DNA from 2 places in the Arthrobacter sp. B0427-1-12 genome. Region 2 is predicted to be linked to the other one. Evidence: riboswitches for the same ligand, from Rfam matches in the RefSeq annotation. Region 2 holds a riboswitch; the other holds the start of a gene.
What was found. A riboswitch is a leader RNA that binds a small molecule or an ion and turns the genes downstream of it on or off. The one in region 2 is predicted to bind cyclic di-AMP.
Positions count from the first base shown of each region.

Region 1 (4,284 bases), on a different contig from region 2:
TGCTCTCGATGATCTCCTGGCGGAGCGAATGCAGCATGCGCTCCAGGCCGTCGCGCATCCGCTTGAAGTCCGCCGGCAGGCCGGCGGCGAGGTCGAGGACGTCGTGGGCGGCCTCCAGTGCCGTGGCATCGGGGAGGGTATGCGGTGCTTCGCCGGCTTCCAAGGCCCGCAGCTGTTCCTGGCGCTCGGCGATCTCCGCCTTGAGGAGGTCGATCCGCGCGGCCGGGTCCGGGTCCGTTTCGTGTGCCAGCGCCTCGACGCGCGTCAGCAGCGTGGCCAGGCGGGAGCTGTTGAGGTTGGTCTTTTCGGACGTGAAGCCGTCCAGGTAGGAGAGGAAACGCACGGAGGATTCAGTGAGTTCGTAGACGAACTGGCCGCCGGCCCGGGGGCGGGCCAGGAACCGCTTGGCCACCCACTCGTCGCAGTAGCTTCGCCCCGTGGCGTCTTCCCGGAGCTGGACGCCCTGGCGGCGCAGCTCGGTCAGGAAGGTGTCTGTCGCGGCGTGGAATTCCTCCAGCGGAACGCGCGGCCGGGGCCGGGTGAAGGCAGCCCGGAACAGTGCCGGGATCCAAGGTGCCGCGGCGGTGAGCTTCCAGCCAGGGGAGGACTGGAGCGTCTGGAGTTCGCGCCACTGGGACACGGCGGTTTGTGTGAGGGACATACTGCGCTTTCCGCCCGCATCCAACAAGCAAACGGGCAGAGATGATCTTAACCCGCGGTCGGCAGGAAGCCCGGATCCAGGTCTCCGTCGGAATGGCTGTGCCCCGCTGTGCTCCGGCTGGGGCCGGGACAGTGGCCCCGGACGAAAGAGAGATAAACGTCACATCTGTGGAAGCGGAGGGGATCGGCTTCCCTTGGAAGGGGCATTTTCGCCGCGGCGGATGCCACAACAGCCACAATCGCCACACAGGTTCCTTCTGCCGCGGAATCAATGGGATTTTCGGAGCGGGCGGGTGGGTTTGTACTCTTCTTAGTCCCACGGCAAACAGAAAGACGCCTTGTGAAAGGCTGGGAAATTCCTGAGTGTCAACCCCATGAAAGCCAGAACTTTGTTCCGTATCCGAAATGTGACATTCGGGCGGGGCCTCGGGTACGGTCGGTCCTCGTGTTAACCAATTGCTGGTTAACAACCCTCGGGTGGATCGCCTAGCTCTGCCACTGCCCGGGGTCCGTTCGCTACAACCGCTTGGCAGGGGCGGGGGAACCATGATCGGGCTTCGCCAGAAGTCCTAGGGGTTAAGCCGCAGCGGTGTCCGGCCGGAATTTTCCGCAGGACGCCGTTCGGCCGGGTGACTCCCATCCGAACCCGACAGCTCACCTCGCAGGCGTTGGGAGAGGCTAAAGACTTTGTTTTTCACTTCATCTTCGGCACGCCACCGTGCTACTCCGGTCCGCACCAACCCGGTTAAGGGTCTGTCCAAGGCTGTCGTTGTGACCGCCGCCGCCGGTGGCCTCGTGCTGGGCTTCGGCGCTCCGGCCCAGGCGGGCGTTTCCGCTCCGAGTGGTGCCGCGGCTCCGGCCCCGGCCGTTGCTCCTGCCGCTGCCGGTGCTGCCACCCACACCGTCCAGCCGGGTGACACCATGGGTGCCATCGCCGCCAAGCATGGTGTCCCCCTGAACGCCCTGCTGTCGCAGAACGGTCTGGGCCTGTTCACCACTATCTTCCCCGGCCAGGTCATCCAGCTGCCCGGCGCCGGCGCTGCTGCCCCGGCCGCCGCTCCCGCTGCCGCACCGGCCGCTGTCGCCCCGGCTGCTGCACCCGTTGCCGCTCCGGCTGCTGCTCCGGCCGCTCCGGCCGGCGGCATCCAGCTGGCCTCCAGCCAGATCAACGGTGCCCCTGCTTCCAGCGGCATCGGTGCGGCCCTGGTGGCCTCCGCCCAGAGCCAGCTGGGCACCTACCAGGACTGCACCGCGATGGTGGAGAAGGCCCTGCGCTCCGTCGGCAAGTCCGTCGGCGACATCGCTCCGGAGCACTTCTACCGTTACGGCAGTGTTGTATCCACCCCGCAGCCGGGCGACCTGATGATCCGTCCGGGCCACGTTGCCATCTACATCGGCAACGGCCAGGCCATCAGCGGTGGCTGGAACGGCATCGAGACCGCCGTGCACCCCGCGTCCTATCTGGGTGGCTCCACCTTCGTTCGCGTGAGCTAATTACGCGGCAGGTAGCCAGCCTAGCCTCTGCGAAGGCCCCCAACCGATTCCGGTTGGGGGCCTTCGCCGTTAAGGATGCTCCTTGGCCCACACGGTCGTTCGTGCGCCCGGCCTGGGCCGTCTCTGCGGACGATGGGTCAGCGGTCGGACACCGTGAAACGGGTCTGGCGGTGCGCCGGGTTCTCGAGCTCGTCGAGGATCGCGACGGCCATGGTGCCGGTAGTCGTGTGGGACTGTCCGTCGCCGGCAATCAGCAGCTCGTCGGCGCCGAGCACCGGCTCGGTGGCCTCGCCGGGTGTGAACAGGGCGGACGGGGAGACGCCCACCCAGTCGACGTCGGTAACTGTGCGGAGGAACTCGAGCTCCTTGAGCTGGTTCTCGGGAATCGAGACCCAGGCCTCGGCGCCCGGCATCTGGCGGATGTCCTCGATGACGAGATGGCCGTCCTCGCCCGTGGTCAGGCTGCCGGCACCGAGGATGAAGACCAGGCGCGGGGCGTCTGTGCCACGGGAGCGCTCGACGAGCGACCGGGCCAGCTCGACGTGCAGGTGGGCCTGGTCCGGAGCGGTGCCGAAGGCGTTGACGACGGCGTCGAAGGCCCCGAGGTCTGCGGAGTCCAGGTCGAAGGCGTCGCGCTCGAGGACCGGGACGTCGGTCCCGAGGACCTCCGCGGCCTTGGCTGCGTTGCGGACGACGGCGGTCGCTGCGTGACCTCGTTTCGTCGCCTCTGCGACGAGGGCGCGTCCTGCGTTGCCCGTTGCTCCGATGATGCCGATCTTCATGGCGGTCCTTTCTGTTGCGTGCGGGCGATGCCCGTCTTCCGTTGGGGATAAGTACTTGCACCTTCAAGTTATTCCCGTTGCCGGGTCCGGTCATGCCGCTTACTGCGGTTTGAGTAATCAGGACTCCTGGTGCGCTGGAGTGGGGGAGAGGGAAATGTGTCCGACGCCGGGCAAGCCGTGGCGGAGTGCCGCCGCCCCGAGCTCCTCCAAGCGATGGAAATCGGTCACAGTAGTCTCTGGCTCGACGGCAACAGCTGCGCTCATGCCGAGGGGGTGTCCGGCCCAGCGAAGCCGGACGTCCCGGACGGCCTTGATGCCATCGGCGGCCAGCAGGATCCTTTCGGCGCGGTCCACGAGTTCCGGATCCACTCCGTCGAGCAGCCTGCGGCCGACGTCCCGCGCCGTGCCCCAGAGCAGGACCATGATGGCGGCAGTGATGATCAGTCCGACGATTGGATCGGCCCGTGGGAAGCCCAGCCGGACCCGATTGCCCCGGGCACCACGGCCAGCGAGGTGAAGCCGTCCGTCCGCGCGTGGAAGCCGTCCGCCACGAGGGTGGCCGATCCGACGCTCCGGCCACCCTTGATCCGGTACATGGCGACAAGCTCAGTGCCGGCGAATCCGACGAGTCCGGCAGTGAAGACCCAGCCCAGGTTCTGCAACGGCGGGGGGGGGTCAGGAGCCGGTCAACGGACTGCCAGCCTGCCCCGAGGGCGGACAGGGCGATCATGGCCACGATGAACAGCCCGGCCAGGTCCTCGGCGCAGCCGTAGCCGAAGGTGTAGCGGCGGGTGGCAGACCGGCGCCCCAGCATGAAGGCGATCCACAGCGGCATCGCGGTCAGTGCGTCGGAGAAATTGTGGATGGTGTCCGCCAGCAGTGCCGCCGAACCGCTGATAACGACCACGGCCAGCTGCAGCAGCGCGGTGGCGCCCAGTCCAAGCAAACTACTTCGACCGCCAGCTCCACATACTGGCTGTCCACATCGAGGCCGTATATCTGGTTATCTGCGTTTATATGCGGATAATTTCATTTGACCTGAGTAAACACAACCGGCCGGGCCGCAAAAAGGAACTGGGTTGCAGGTGGCCGTGATCCAAATATTGGGCCCTTCACCTGCCGTCCGTGGAGTGGGACGATGCCCATATGAACGACGAACACACCCCCACCCCCCATGGCCAGCACGCAGCCCAGCCCGGGAATCCGCCCCACGCGCAGTCGCCGGAGGACCTGGCTGCCATTGAGCGGCGGCGGAGGGAAGCCGAGGAGAAGCTGGAGAAGTACCAGCGTGAGGCCCATCTGAGGGCCGAGGAGGAAGCCGCGCAGGAGTCTGGCGAATAACGGGATA
Region 1 covers NZ_JBNHIC010000004.1:129,848-134,131, forward strand. The annotation lists gene AC5RWU_RS05095 (DUF3375 domain-containing protein) at 1-661, opposite strand, end outside; cyclic di-AMP (ydaO/yuaA leader) riboswitch at 1,165-1,342, shown strand; gene AC5RWU_RS05100 (LysM peptidoglycan-binding domain-containing protein) at 1,432-2,154, shown strand; gene AC5RWU_RS05105 (NAD(P)-dependent oxidoreductase) at 2,292-2,936, opposite strand; partial or broken gene AC5RWU_RS05110 (cation diffusion facilitator family transporter) at 3,054-3,885, opposite strand; gene AC5RWU_RS05115 (hypothetical protein) at 4,083-4,277, shown strand.
Region 1: another riboswitch for cyclic di-AMP. It lies ahead of AC5RWU_RS05100 (LysM peptidoglycan-binding domain-containing protein); the one in region 2 lies ahead of AC5RWU_RS22690 (hypothetical protein).

Region 2 (4,284 bases):
GGGGCGAAACTGACGTTGGAAGCGGTGGGCGAATACGTATCCGTCCGCGTTCCGGACATCGAGGGGGCTCTGGAACTGCCGCCAGAGGTCGCTGTACACGTCTTCGTGTCCGTCGCCTGACCAGTCCCCCGGAAACGCGGCGCAGGGACCTTCCTGTCCGCAATCTTGCCTGTCCGCAGACCGGCAGGTACGGCCGGAAGATGCGGCCGGCAATGGCGCGATGACGCGCCGTGATTTCCGCCATTTGGCCGAGCTGGCCATGTTGGATGCGTCACATGCCCCACTAGGCAATATGCATAGTGTGGGCGGTCCATACTCTGAAAATCCTTACAATAACGGCCGTTCTGGCTGTCTCTCCGACTTGTGGGATGTCCCAAGAGTTACCCACAGGGAATATAACGAAATTGTAACCGCCCGTTTTGGCTGTTTATAGTTGAGCCCTGGCGCCGAGACCTAGGCGTTATCGGATCCGCAGCCGAGCCCTGTCAGCGGATGCGATGTTTCAACCCACCTTGACAGGGGCGGAGGACCCATTGAGCGGCAGTTTCTGATCAACGTCTGATCGACTGCCTTGGGGTGAAGTCTCCAAATAACCGCAAAACAACCATGTCCTGCATGGGTGATTTGCGGTGCCTGGAGGCCGAGTTTCTCTACTCGAATCCGACAGCTAACTTCGCAGGCTTCAGGAGAGGGAAACTTTTGTCTAAGCACAAAGCAACGGGAGGCTTCCGTTCAGCCTCCCCGGCAGCCGATCGGAACCCGCGTGGCGGCCAGCATGCCAGCCGCCGGGCCTCCGAAGCCCGTCCGTCCGTCGCGGGCAAGGGCCTGGGCCAGAAGATGGGAGTCGTTGCCGCGGCTTCCGGCTTGGCGCTCACCGTCCTGATGCCTTCGGCCTCTGCAGTGGGGGATCAGCCCGCCGCGGACCAGCCCGCCGCTGCCCCCGTGGTCGAACCGGCCGTCAATGCGAGCGTCTCCGCCGCTGCAGGCACCACGGTCGACTTCACGCGCTCCGGGCTGTCCAGCAGCTTCGATCCGGACGCCAAACTGCATCAGGTAATGGTTGCTTCGGGTGGAGATATCCAGCGAACGGCCGCCAAGGGCACCCTGTCCCAGCCGATCGCGGAGCTCAAACTGACTTCTCCGTTCGGCTACCGTATTTCCCCGATCACCGGCGCAAGCGGCGAACTACACACCGGCCAGGACTACGGCTCCGCCTGCGGAACCCCGGTCCAGACGGCCGCGGGGGGCACTGTGAAGTCCGCCGGATGGCATGCCTATGGCGGCGGAAACCGTGTGGAAGTAGACCATGGCAACGGCCTGGTGACTACCTACAACCACATGTCCGCCATCGATGTGAAGGTGGGCCAGGTGCTGGAGCGTGGGGACGGCGTCGGCAAGGTTGGCAGCACCGGTGCTTCGACGGGATGCCATCTGCATTTCGAAGTGATGCTCAAGGACAAGCACGTGGACCCGCTGGGCTGGCTGTAACCGAGTCCACACCATTCCGTGATCAGAATGTGACATTGGAATAAATCTGTTATAGCGTTCAACCCGTGCCAAATTCGAAAAGGATTGGCACCCTCGAGCAGATTGCCTAGCTCTGCCACTGTCCGAGGTCCGTTCGCATCTTCGCATGGCAGGGGCGGGGGAACCACTTTCGGGCTTCTGGGGAAGCCCTTGGGGTTAAGTCGCACAGCGTACTGGGCTACCAGTGCTGCCGTACGGCCGGATGACTCCCATCCGAATCCGACAGCTCACCTCGCAGGCATTGGGAGAGGTAATCATCCATGTCCGCACGCACTGCCAGCCGCCATCGCGCTGCTACTGTTCGCACCAGCCCCCTGACCACCATTTCCAAGGCCGTTTCCGCCAATGCCGGTTCCTTCGGCCGCCAGGCTGCCGTGGTGGCCGCCGCTTCCGGCCTGGTGCTGGCCAGCGGCGTCTCCGCAAACGCCGCGGGCGCGCCCGCGCTTCGTGAGGCTGTGACCACGCCGCTGACCATCCAGGCCCAGGTGCCAGTCCAGGCCCCGGCCGAGGCTCAAATCAGCTTCGATCGCCCCAAGGTGTCTTCCATTGCTGCACCGGTCGTCGAGCAGACCCCGGCCGTTGAAGCTCCGGCAGCCGAAGCTCCGGCTGCGCCGGCTGCCGCAGCCCCCGCCGCGCCGGCTCGTGCCGCGGCCCCCGCGGTGGCAGCTCCTGCAGCTGCGCCTGCCGCACAGGTCCAGCGCGCCGCCGCACCTGCCCAGGCCGCTCCCGCTGCCCCGGCTGCCGCGCCGGCACCCGCCCCGGCCGCTGCACCGGCACCCGCCGCACCCGCCGCACCCGCTGCTCCCGTTTCCAGCGGCATCGGCGCGGCCCTGGCGGCCTCCGCCATGAGCCAGATCGGTATCCGGCAGGACTGCACCGCAATGGTGGAGAAAGCCCTGCGCTCCGTCGGCAAGTCCGTCGGCGACATCGCGCCGGAGCACTTCTACCGCTACGGCACCGTCGTGTCCGACCCGCAGCCGGGCGACCTGATGATCCGCCCGGGCCACGTGGCCATCTACGTCGGCAACGGCATGGCCGTCAGCGGCGGCTTCAACGGCGGCAATACCGAGCTGCACCCGGCGTCCTACCTGGGCGGCTCCAGCTTCGTCCGCGTCAGCTAAGCGGGCGGGCTGGAAATGACTTCCCCGAACAAGACTGCCCGCCACCGGGCCGAGATCCGGCGCGGCACGGCGCTGGCGTCCGTCGCCAAGTCGGTATCAGGCAACGCCGCAACCATGGGGCGCCAGGCCGCCGTCGTTGTTGCCGCCTCCGGACTGGTGCTGTCCACCGGTGTTGCTGCCAGTGCGGATGATGCTCCGCGTTTGCCGCGCGAGGCTGTGACGTCCGCACTCGAGTTGCAGCCGGCCAGCGTAGCCGTACAGGCATCGCACCAGGTCCAGCTCAGCTTCGAGCGTCCCGGTATTTCTTCGGAGGTTGCGCCGGTCACCGAAGCGCCACAGGCCGAGCCGGCGCCGGCCCAGCAGAAGCCGGTTCAGCAGGTCGCTGCTCAGGAAGCTCCGGCTGAACGGGCCAAGGCCGAAGAGGTTCCGGCCCCGGCCCAGCCGGCTCCCGCCGTCCCGGCCCAGCCAGCCGGAGGGGCAGCCCAGCCGGCGGGAACAGCAGCAACCGCCGCTGCGCCCGGCACGCCTGTGGCCAGCACGCCCGTGACCAGCACACCGGCAGCGGCTCCGGCCGCTTCCGGGCTGGCAGCCACAATCGTGTCCGCAGCCTACGCCCAGCTTGGCGTCACCCAGGACTGCACTGCCCTGGTCACGAACTCGCTGCGCGTGGCAGGCATCAATTTCCACGACTGGCCTGCGGGTTACCTCTCCCTGGGCTCGACCGTGAGCGCTGCCCAGGCCCAGCCCGGCGACCTCGTCTACTACGCCGACGGCGGCATGGGCCTGGCCCACATCGCCGTCTATGTCGGCAACGGCATGGCCGTCCATGGCGGCTGGAACGGCGGCACGACCGCGCTGTTCAGCGTCAATGTCGGTTCCGGTCCGGTGTTCATTCGGGTAGCCGGCTAGCCAAGCGCCAAGACCGCACAGGGTCCGCACTCCACCGGAGTGCGGGCCCTGTGCCGTACCCGGACCCCTCTGGGCCGACCGGCAGGTTGCAGCTTGGTACGGTGCGGTGACGCGCGTGTTGCCGGCCGGTGAAATCTCTTCGGCGCAGCCGCCGCCGGCCGGCGAGAATTAGGGAATCTCAACTTTCCGGGCATACCCTAACTATCAACATCCGAAGTACCACGTCTGTGTTCTCGGGTAGCCGGGGCCTGCAGGCATGATCAGGCTAAGAGGAATGTGCATGCGCACTCTCGTTCTGAATGCTGGATATGAACCGCTGGCGGTCGTGACCTTCCGCCGGGCGCTGGTGCTTGTGCTGGCCGGAAAAGCGAGCGTCATCGCTGAAGATGACGACCCTGTGGTCAGTCCTACCACTATCCTCAACCGGCCGTCGGTCATCCTGCTGAACCGTTACGTCAAGGTTCCCTACCAGGAAGGCGCTGCCGTGACCCGCCGCGGCGTCCTCCGCCGGGACAACCACCTGTGCGCCTACTGCGGCAAGAATGCCAATACCATCGACCACGTGGTGCCGAAGTCCCGGGGCGGTGCGGACAGCTGGGAAAACCTGGTGGCCTGCTGCCTGCGCTGCAACAACCTCAAGGGCGATCTCACCTTGGCCCAGCTGGGCTGGTCGCTGCGCATCGTTCCCAAGCCCCCGCGCGGAACCCACTGGCGGATCCGTGAACTG
Region 2 covers NZ_JBNHIC010000084.1:2,052-6,335, forward strand. The annotation lists gene AC5RWU_RS22680 (iron-dependent transcriptional repressor DtxR) at 1-120, shown strand, start outside; cyclic di-AMP (ydaO/yuaA leader) riboswitch at 495-698, shown strand; gene AC5RWU_RS22685 (M23 family metallopeptidase) at 700-1,488, shown strand; cyclic di-AMP (ydaO/yuaA leader) riboswitch at 1,606-1,782, shown strand; gene AC5RWU_RS22690 (hypothetical protein) at 1,788-2,648, shown strand; gene AC5RWU_RS22695 (NlpC/P60 family protein) at 2,664-3,557, shown strand; gene AC5RWU_RS22700 (HNH endonuclease) at 3,838-4,284, shown strand, end outside.